Regions from separate parts of the Modestobacter sp. SSW1-42 genome, predicted to be linked through region 1. Evidence: riboswitches for the same ligand, from Rfam matches in the RefSeq annotation. Region 1 holds a riboswitch; the other holds the start of a gene.
What was found. A riboswitch is a leader RNA that binds a small molecule or an ion and turns the genes downstream of it on or off. The one in region 1 is predicted to bind thiamine pyrophosphate.
Positions count from the first base shown of each region.

Region 1 (4,555 bases):
TGCCCACCAGCAGCGAGGGCCGGCGTCCCCAGGTGTCCGACAGCCGCCCGGCGCGCAGCAGCCCGAGGGCCTGGGCCACCGACCCGGCGAGCAGGCCTGCGCCGGCCCAGGCGACGGTCTTGCCCAGCTCCTCGGTCACGTAGAGCGGCACCAGGGAGTTGCGCACCCCGAACAGCACCCACCCGACGCCGAGGTTGGCCACGAGCGCGGCCAGGTAGGCCCGCGAGCGCAGCGCCGCGCGCAGCCCACCGCCGTCCGTGCCGGGTGGGGGCACCGCGGCGGTGGAGGGCTCGCCGCCCCCGCCCTGGTCGACGGCGGGCGTGACCGGCGGGTCGGCCGGCGGCAGCGCCGCCGGGCGCAGCAGCACCAGCGCGACGCTGCCGGCGACGAGCAGGAACGCGGCGTAGACGAAGAACGGCACCCGGGGGGAGATCTCGGCGAGGAAGCCGCCGGCGGCCGGGCCGGCGATGCCGCCGAGGATGAAGCCGCCCTGGTACGTGGCCGCGGCCCGGCCGCGGGAGGCCGCCGGTGAGGTGCGCAGCAGCAGCGACAGCGCGGCCACGGTGAACATCGCGCTGCCGATGCCGCCGGCCGCCCGCAGCGCGACGAACAGCGGGAAGTTGCCGGCCAGCCCCGCCAGCCCGCTGGTCACCGCGACGATCCCGAGCCCGGCGGCGAGCACCACCCGCTCACCGACCCGCTCGACCAGCGCCCCGCCGCCGAACGCCGAGACGAACCGGAAGAAGGCGAACGCGCTGATCGCGAAGCCGACGGCCGTCGTCCCGACGCCGTAGTCGCGGACGAAGAGCGGGATGGCCGGGGCCACGACACCGAAGCCGAGCGCGACGACGAAGGCCACGATCGCCAGGACGCCGACCTCGCGGGGGAGCGGGTCGGCCTTGCTGTTGCGTCGGGCCACGGGGGTCGATGGTTGCACGGCCCCCCGAAGGGTCAGGGGTGCAGGACCAGCCGGCCGGTCACCTCGCCGGCTCGAAGACGGTCGAGCGCATCGTTGACCTGGGACAACGGCATCGTCGCCGCGACCGGCGGGCTCAGCTGGCCGGTGGCGGCCAGCGAGACGGCGGTCTCCAGCTCGGCCAGGGTGTTGCCGACGCTGGCGATCACGCGCTGCTCGGCGACCACCATCCCCAGCGGGCTGACGGTGAGGGGGTCGGCGCTGTAGCCCACGAGCACGAGCCGCCCGCGCCGCCCGAGCACGCTCGTGGCCAGCTCCAGGGTCGCCGTCACCCCGGCCAGCTCGACCACGACGTCCGCGCCCTGCCCGCCCGAGAGCCGGGCCACCGCGTCAGCGGTCTCGCCGGGGGTGACCGCGGCGGTGGCGCCGGAGCGCAGCGCGGCCTCGCGGCGGGCGGCGTCGCGGCTGACCGCTATCACGGTCGCCCCGCGCCGGCGTGCGTCCTGGACGACGGCCAACCCGACGCCGCCGCTGCCCAGCACCACGACCACCTCACCCGGTTCGACCGCAGCCTCGGTGAGCGCGTGCACCGCCGTCGTCCCCGCGCAGCACAGCGGTGCCGCGGCGTCGAAGGACACCGCATCGGGCAGCCGGACCAGGCAGTGCGCCGGGACGACGAGCTGCTCGGCGAACGCGCCGTCGGCGGCGAAGGCCAGGACGCCGCGCGGGGCCAGGCACAGGTTCTGCCGGCCGCGCAGGCACCAGCGGCAGCGGCCGCAGAACAGGTAGTAGTACACGGCCACCCGGTCGCCGGGCGCCCAGCCGGTGACGTCGGCGCCGACCGCGTCGACCACGCCGGCGGCCTCGTGGCCCAGCGTCATCGGCGTCCGGGACGGGGCGTACAGCCCGTCGGTGAAGTGCAGCTCGGTGCCGCAGACGCCGGCGGCGTGCACCCGCACGCGCACCTCGTCCGGGCCGGGGTCGGGCACCGGGACGTCGTCCAGGGCGAGTGGCTGGTGGGCTCCGTGAAAGCGCGCCGCGAGCATCGGGCAGCTCCCTCCGCCGGCATGAACCGGATCAGGTGTGGACGGTCGGCGGGGGACGTCCGCCATCTCAGCCCGCGCCCGGGCTCCCGTGTGCACGGGCGAACCTACCGGGGCTGCTCCAGGGGGTCGACGCGGCGGAGGAAGCCGCGCACCGAGAGGTGGTCGGAGAGCTGGTCGCGGTGCTGGGCGCAGGCGGCCCAGACCTTCTCCCGGTCGGGGGTGTGCAGCTTCGGGTTGTTCCAGATCAGCCGGAAGGCCGCCGGCTCGCGGCAGCCCTTCGCCGAGCAGATCACCGGGTCGGTCGTCACCGGGCGAGTCTGCCGCGCGGTCTGGGACGTCGTACGGCCGGTCGCCGATCGGGTTGACCTGTTGCGCGTCAAGAGGTCTGGCACATCTGTGGATGAGCATGTGACCTGCGGTTTCGCGTTGCTCTGGTCGGTCGTCATGGATAGGATTCGTACACCTGTTCGAACGGCTGAGGGGGTGTCGTGAGCGAGTTGCAGTCGGCTCTCGACGCCCTGGCGACGGATGAGCTGCACGTCTTGTCGGATGGTCAGGTGCTGGACCGGGTGGCCCTGCTGGTGCAGGTGGTGAACCGGGCCAGCGCCGAGCTCACGCGCACGGTGCGGCACGGAGAGGCGACACAGGCCGCGGAGCACGACGGCATCAGGACGATGCGGTCGTGGCTGGTCGGGCGCGCTCGGCTCGCACCAGCGGAGGCGTCGCGGATCGTGCGGTCGGGACGGGTGCTGGAGCACTTCCCGGTGCTGGCGAACGGGTTCGCCGAGGGTGCCGTGAGCGCGGGGCAGGTGGACGTGGTGGCCCACGCGGTCGGCGCGACGGAACGGGCCCGAGCCGAGGAGCAGGGCATCGACCTGGCGCCGTTCGACGAGGCATGGACGACCGTGGCAGCCGAGGCGCCGCATCAGACGCTGGTCGTCGCGGTGCGGGCCTTCGAGGCCGCACTCGATCCCGACGGCGCCGAACCGGACCCGACCGAGGGGCGGCGGTTGTCGATCGCGAAGCACGCTGATGGCAGCGTCACGGGTCGGTTCGACCTGGATGCGGTGGGTGGGGAGAAGGTGCAGGCTGCCCTCGAGTCGATCGTGCAGGCCGACCGCCCGAAGGGCGACACCCGCACCCGGAGCCAGCAGAATGCCGATGCCCTCGTGCAGCTGGCCGACAACCAGCTCGCCGGCGGGAGCCTGCCGGTGCTGCGGACGGTCAAGCCGCACGTCGTGATCACCGTCGACCTGGAGGACCTCGTCGACCCGTCCACCGGCCCGGACGCCGCTCGGACCGGGTTCGGCGCGACGCTGTCGGCGGCGCGGGCCCGCTGGGTGGCGTGTGACGCGACGGTCACCCGGATCGTGCTGGGGCCCGACGGGTTGCCGTTGGACGTGGGTCGCACCCACCGGGTGGTGCCGTCGCACCTGCGCCGGGCGGTGGAGAACCGGGACGGGCACTGCGTGTTCGCCGGGTGCGGGGCGCCGACGCACTGGTGCGACGTCCACCACCTCGTCGAGTGGATCAACGGCGGCGAGACGTCGTTGGATAACTCCGCGCTGCTCTGCGAGCGGCACCACACCAAGGTCCACCACGGGTTCCGGGTCGAGCGCGACGACGGCGCGCCGCCGGGGCACCGCTGGCGCACCTGGAGACCCGACGGCACCGAGATCCTGATCGGCTCCCTCCTGACCTGAACGGCTCGCCGCCTCGTTGGTGCGGCCGGGCGGCCGGGGGAGAGGCGTCCGCCTGGGTCAGAGGGAGCCGGTGATCAGCAGCTGCTCGAGGAGGTCGGGAGCCGAGACGAGCACCCAGCCGGCGGCTGCCGCCGGCACCGTCCAGAGGGCGACCTCGGCGAGCTGCCGCGGCGAGCGGACGGCGACCGCCAGCACCGCGACGGCGGCCAGCACGGCGAAGCCGACCACCACGACGGCGTCCGCCGGGTAGTTCGAGCTGCGGCGGTAGGCGTCGGCGAGCAGCAGTCCCAGCGCCGCGGCGGTCGAGGCGGCGCCGGCGTGCCCTGGGCGGCCGATCCGGCGGAACGCCCAGCCGAGCAGCGAGCCGGCGACCACCGACAGCACCAGCCACTGGACGAGCTCGCCGAGGTCCACCGCGTACGGCTGCCCGGGGTACTCGATCCCGTACATGACGTCCTTGCCGACGTAGAACGCCACGACTGCGGTTGCCAGCGCCAGCACCGACCGCAGCACCGCCTCGCGCACCGGGCGCCGGGCGCTGAGCAGCGCCAGCAGCGCGATCCACAGCCCGAAGCTGTGCGCCAGCGGCCGGAACGCCTCGCCGTAGTACGCCCAGGCGGCGAACCCGCCGGTGACCAGCCCGCCGGCGACCGCCAGCACGGGGCCGGCCGCCGCACGCGTGCCGGGGGAGACGGTCAGCTGCGTCATCGGTGCACCTCCGCTCGAGCGTGCGGGCGAGCGTGGCAGGTCCGGGGCCGACGACGGCGGCGGCGCGCGCGGGAAACCGGTACGGGATCGTCCCGTCAGCTGGCCAGGGTGCCGCCGTGAACAGCACCGAGCCGGCGAGCCAGGTGCGGCGCAAGGCCGTCTGCCCCGCCGAGCGGGAGGCC
Region 1 is NZ_JBISCA010000005.1:211,932-216,486, reverse strand. Features, by position in the region: gene ACGBYP_RS18355 (MFS transporter) at 1-919, opposite strand, end outside; gene ACGBYP_RS18350 (alcohol dehydrogenase catalytic domain-containing protein) at 952-1,962, opposite strand; TPP riboswitch at 1,953-2,062, opposite strand; gene ACGBYP_RS18345 (hypothetical protein) at 2,067-2,270, opposite strand; gene ACGBYP_RS18340 (DUF222 domain-containing protein) at 2,451-3,665, shown strand; gene ACGBYP_RS18335 (DUF6518 family protein) at 3,723-4,373, opposite strand.

Region 2 (4,555 bases), on a different contig from region 1:
GTCGCCGCTGCTGGCCGCCGGAGAGGGTGAACGGGTTGGCCTCGGCGAGCGCGGCCAGCCCGAGCCGCTCCATCAGCTCCTCGGCCCGCGCGGTGTCGCCGGCGCCCAGGGACAGCTCGTCGCGCACCCGGCCGGTGAGGAACTGGTGCTCGGGCTGCTGGAACACCGTGCCGATCCGCTGCACCAGCTCACCGGCCCGCCACCGGTGCGGCGGGCGCTCCAGACGGCGCAGCCCCGCGGTGAGCGCCGGTCCCGCGGTGACCCGGCCGGTGGTGGGCGCCCGCAGCCCGGCCAGCAGCAGCGCCAGCGTCGACTTGCCGGTGCCGTTCGGGCCGGTGACGGCCAGCGTCCGGCCCGCGCGCAGGACGACGTCGATGGGCCGCAGCCCGGGGACGTCGCTGCCGCGGTGGGTGTACCCGGCGGCCTCGGTGGCCAGCAGCTGCTCGCCGGGGGAGTGCTGCCGCCGCGCCGGCAGTCGCGGGGGCGCGGGCCGCCAGCCGGCCCCGTGCTCGACGGTGCCGCCGCCGGGCAGCAGCTCGACCACCCGGTCGACCAGCGGCAGCCACGATTCCACGTCGTGGTCGACCACCACCAGGGTGGCGTCCCGGGCGCCGACCGCGCGGAGCACCGCGGCGCGCACCTGGGCGGCGCCGTCGGGGTCGAGCTGGGCGGTCGGCTCGTCGAGCAGCAGCAGCCCCGGGCGGGTGGCCAGCGCACCGGCCAGCACCAGTCGCTGCTTCTGCCCGCCGGACAGCGCGGCGGTCGCCCGGTCGCGGCCGAGGTCGAAGCCCACGGCGTCCAGGGCCGCGTCGACCGCCGGCCAGATCAGCGCCGGCGCGGTGCCGGTGTTCTCCAGCCCGAAGGCCACGTCGTCCCCGGCCCGGGTCATCACCAGCTGGGAGTCCGGGTCCTGGAAGACCATGCCGACCCGCTGCCGCCGCCGGTCCGGCACGGCGCCGTCGACGGTCAGCTCACCCGCGGGGTCGCCGGCTTCCGGGTCCAGCAGGCCACCGAGGGCCCGCAGCAAGGTCGACTTCCCGGAGCCGGAGGCCCCGGTGAGCAGCACGCGCTCACCGGGGGCCACCGTCAGGTCGACGTCCTGCACCGCCCAGGCCCGGCGGGTGGCGTGCCGGAAGCCCCAGCCGGCCAGCCGCACTGCGACCGGGGTCACCGGGCCGGCCTCGCCTGGGGGGCGAGGTCCTCCTTCACACGCGGGTGCGGCCGGCGGTGAACGAGGACAGCGCGCCGCTGGCGCGCAGTGCGCGGGTCAGCGCCATGCCGCCGACGCCGGCGATCACCACGGTGCTGCTGACGACCAGGAGCAGGTAGACGGTCTTCCAGGCCGCCGTCCAGTCCGGGTAGTAGTAGCCGAAGTCCAGGAAGGTGGCGGCCAGCCCGGCCAGCGCCGCGGCCAGCAGCGCCTGCAGCCAGCCGAAGCGGCGGTAGCGGAACGCGGCGAAGCCCAGCTCGGCGGCCAGGCCCTGCAGCAGGCCGTAGAGGACGACGGTGCTGCCGAAGTGCGAGCCCAACAGCGCCTCGACGACGGCGCCGATCAGCTCGGCGAACACCGCGGCGCCCGGCTTGCGGACGACGAGCGGCGCGACCACCGCGGGCAGCAGGAAGACGCCGTAGAGCACCGCCTGGGCGGGCGGGAAGCCGGCGAAGGCGGGTCCCGTGGCCGAGAAGACCAGGGCCCACAGCCAGAAGACGAGGCCGAAGGCGACGCCCAGCACGGCGGTGACGATGATGTCGACGGTGCGCCAGGACGTCGTCCCGGGGGCAGCGTCGATCGGTCGGACGGCCTTCTCGGCCATGGTGCTCCTCCAGACTCCCTGCGCCGGCATGACCCGGATCAGGTTCGAGGGTCTGCGGTTGCCCGCACTCTCAGCGCCGAGGCGCTCCCCTGTCGTGTGTGTGGCAGGAGCCTAGACCGCCGCCGCCCGACCGCGCGGGTCGAGCCACCGCGCCGACCGGTGCGCCGCCGCGGGACCCGGCCCACCGGTCGGCAGGGTGGCTCAGCCCTGCCGGCGCTCCGGCCCGCCGTGCAGCCCGCGGCGGGCCATCGACGCGGTCAGCGCCGTCCAGGCCCGGACCGGCAGCACCCGGACCAACTTCATCAGCACGGCCATCGGCAGCGGGAAGACGATCTCGGCCCGGTCGCGGGCGATGCCGTCGGCGATGGTGCGCGCGGCGACCTCGGCGGGGACCTTGAACGGCATCGGGAAGCGGTTGCGGTCGGTCATCCGGGTGGTCACGAACCCGGGGTTGACCGTCTGGACGACGACCCCGCGCGGCGCCAGCGAGCCGCGCAGGCTCTCCAGCAGGTTGATCAGCGCTGCCTTGCCCGCGCTGTAGGCCTCCGAGCCGGGCATCCCGCGGTACCCGGCGACCGAGGCGACGCCGACGATGCGCCCGGCGCCGGCGCCGAGCATCTGCGGGACGACGGCCTCCATCGTGTGCACCGCGCCCATCACGTTGACCTGCAGGTGGTCGCTGAAGAGCTGGGAGTCCCACGGTTCCACGTGGAACGACGACCACGTGCCGGCGTTGAGGACGGCGACGTCCAGTCCGCCCAGCGCCTCGCGCACCGCCTGCCCGGCGGCGACGGTGGCGGCCCGGTCGGTGACGTCGACCGGGACGACGGCCATCCGGCCCGCCGCCACCTCGGTGAGCTGGTCGACGCTGCGGGCGCTGATCGCCACCCGGGCACCGCGATCGGCCAGCTCGCGGGCCAGGGCGGCGCCGATGCCGGTCGAGGCGCCGGTGACCCAGATGCGTGCTCCGTCGAGCTCCATGGCCCCAGCGTGGAGGATGGGGCCGTGGCAGCGCGCAAGGGGTCGGGGAAGAGGGCGGCACCGACCGGTCAGGTGGGCCGCGGCGAGTTCGTCGTCTACCCCGGCGGCCCGACGGCGATCTACGACCTGCTCGAGCGGCTGTCCGCGGCCGCCGGCGACGCCCCCGAGTACGGCACCCCCGGCATCAGCCTGGACCGGAAGCGGCTGACCGTGCGCTGGTTCGGCGAGCCGCCGGCCGCGGTGCGCCGCGTGCTCGACGGGGCGCAGGGCTTCGAGCTGACCCTCGCGCCGACCGAGTTCCGCCCCGCCGACCTGCGCGCCGAGGCCGAGCGGCTGCTGGCCGAGCACCCCGGGCTGGTCACCAGCGCCCGCGACCGCCCCGAGGGCGACGGCCTCGAGGTGCTGGTCGCGCCGCCCGCCGCCGAGGCCGCCGGCAGCGCAGACGCCGCGCTCGAGCAGGCCGGCGTCCGGGCGGTGTTCCCGCTGTTCGCCGAGCCCGGCGAGGCCCTCCCGGACTGACGCCTGCGGTCGTCCCCTCCCGGGGCCGAAGTCGCGACTTCGGCCCCGGGAGGGGACCGAGGGGTCAGGCAGCGGGGCCGTAGGTCAGGTGGGCGACGCCGTTGCTCAGGGCCTCGGCGCCGCGCAGCGACAGCGTCTGCGCCGTCCCCTCGGGGAAGAGCTTGATGCCGGTGCCCACCGCGACCGGGTAGACGTAGAGGTGCAGCTCGTCGACCAGGCCGTCGGCCAGCAGCGCCCGCACCAGGGTGGCGCTGCCGCTGACGTAGAGGTCGCCGTCGACCTCGTCCTTGAGCGCCCGGACCCGGTCGGCGGCGTAGCCGCCCAGCACGGTCGAGTTGCGCCACACCGACTCGGCGTCGGTGAGGGTGGAGCTGACCACGTACTTGGTGGTGTCGTTGAAGAAGGGCGCGCCCTCGTCGTCCTCGACGGTGCGGGTCGACCAGGCCGGCGCGAACATCTCGAAGGTGGTGCGGCCCAGCAGGATGCCGGCCGACGACCCGGTCAGCTCGCCGATCGAGGACGACAGGTCGTCGGGGAAGCCGTAGTCGACCGTCCACATCGGGACGTCGACCACGCCGTCGACGGTGGTGAACTCGTGGACCTTGATGGCACCCATGTGCGTGGCTCCTCAGCGTCAGGACCGGCCGGCGCCGGTCTCGTCACCCGTCCAGACGGCGGACGGCGCAGTTTCTCATCTGTCGCCGTGCGATCGGGCGGTCCGGCGGGCGCTCGGGGCCGCGGGCGACGTGCGTTAGGTTAGGCAACACTTACCCAACAGCGGCGTGCGCCGAACCCGACCCGCCGGAGATCCGCCGGGTGGCCCGCGCGCGCACCGAGGACAGGAGCACGGCAGCATGAGGACGCCCATCGGCCGGATCGGGCTCGTGGCCACCGCCGTGGTCTCGGTCTGCGCGCTGACCGCCTGTGGAGCCTCCGAGCCGGTGCTCGAGCCCAGCGCCGCCGAGGCCGGCGAGGGCGGCACCACCTACCCGCTGGTGATCGACAACTGCGGCCAGCAGCTGACCGTGGAGGCGCCACCGCAGCGCGTGGTCTCCCTCGACCAGGGCGTCACGGAGATCCTGCTGTCCCTGGACCTGGGCGACCGGGTCGTGGGCACCGCGTCCTGGACCGACCCGGTGCTGCCCGAGCTCGCCGACGCCAACGCGTCGGTGCCCCGGCTGGCGGACAACGCGCCCAGCTACGAGGTCGTCCTCGGCGCCGACCCGGACCTCGTGACCGCC
Region 2 is NZ_JBISCA010000006.1:234,075-238,629, forward strand. Features, by position in the region: gene ACGBYP_RS20365 (ABC transporter ATP-binding protein) at 1-1,171, opposite strand, end outside; gene ACGBYP_RS20370 (ECF transporter S component) at 1,206-1,814, opposite strand; TPP riboswitch at 1,813-1,915, opposite strand; gene ACGBYP_RS20375 (SDR family NAD(P)-dependent oxidoreductase) at 2,016-2,795, opposite strand; gene ACGBYP_RS20380 (hypothetical protein) at 2,820-3,314, shown strand; gene ACGBYP_RS20385 (dihydrofolate reductase family protein) at 3,379-3,930, opposite strand; gene ACGBYP_RS20390 (ABC transporter substrate-binding protein) at 4,169-4,555, shown strand, end outside.
Region 2: it holds a riboswitch for thiamine pyrophosphate, as region 1 does, so the genes downstream of both, ACGBYP_RS20370 (ECF transporter S component) here and ACGBYP_RS18350 (alcohol dehydrogenase catalytic domain-containing protein) in region 1, are expected to answer to the same signal.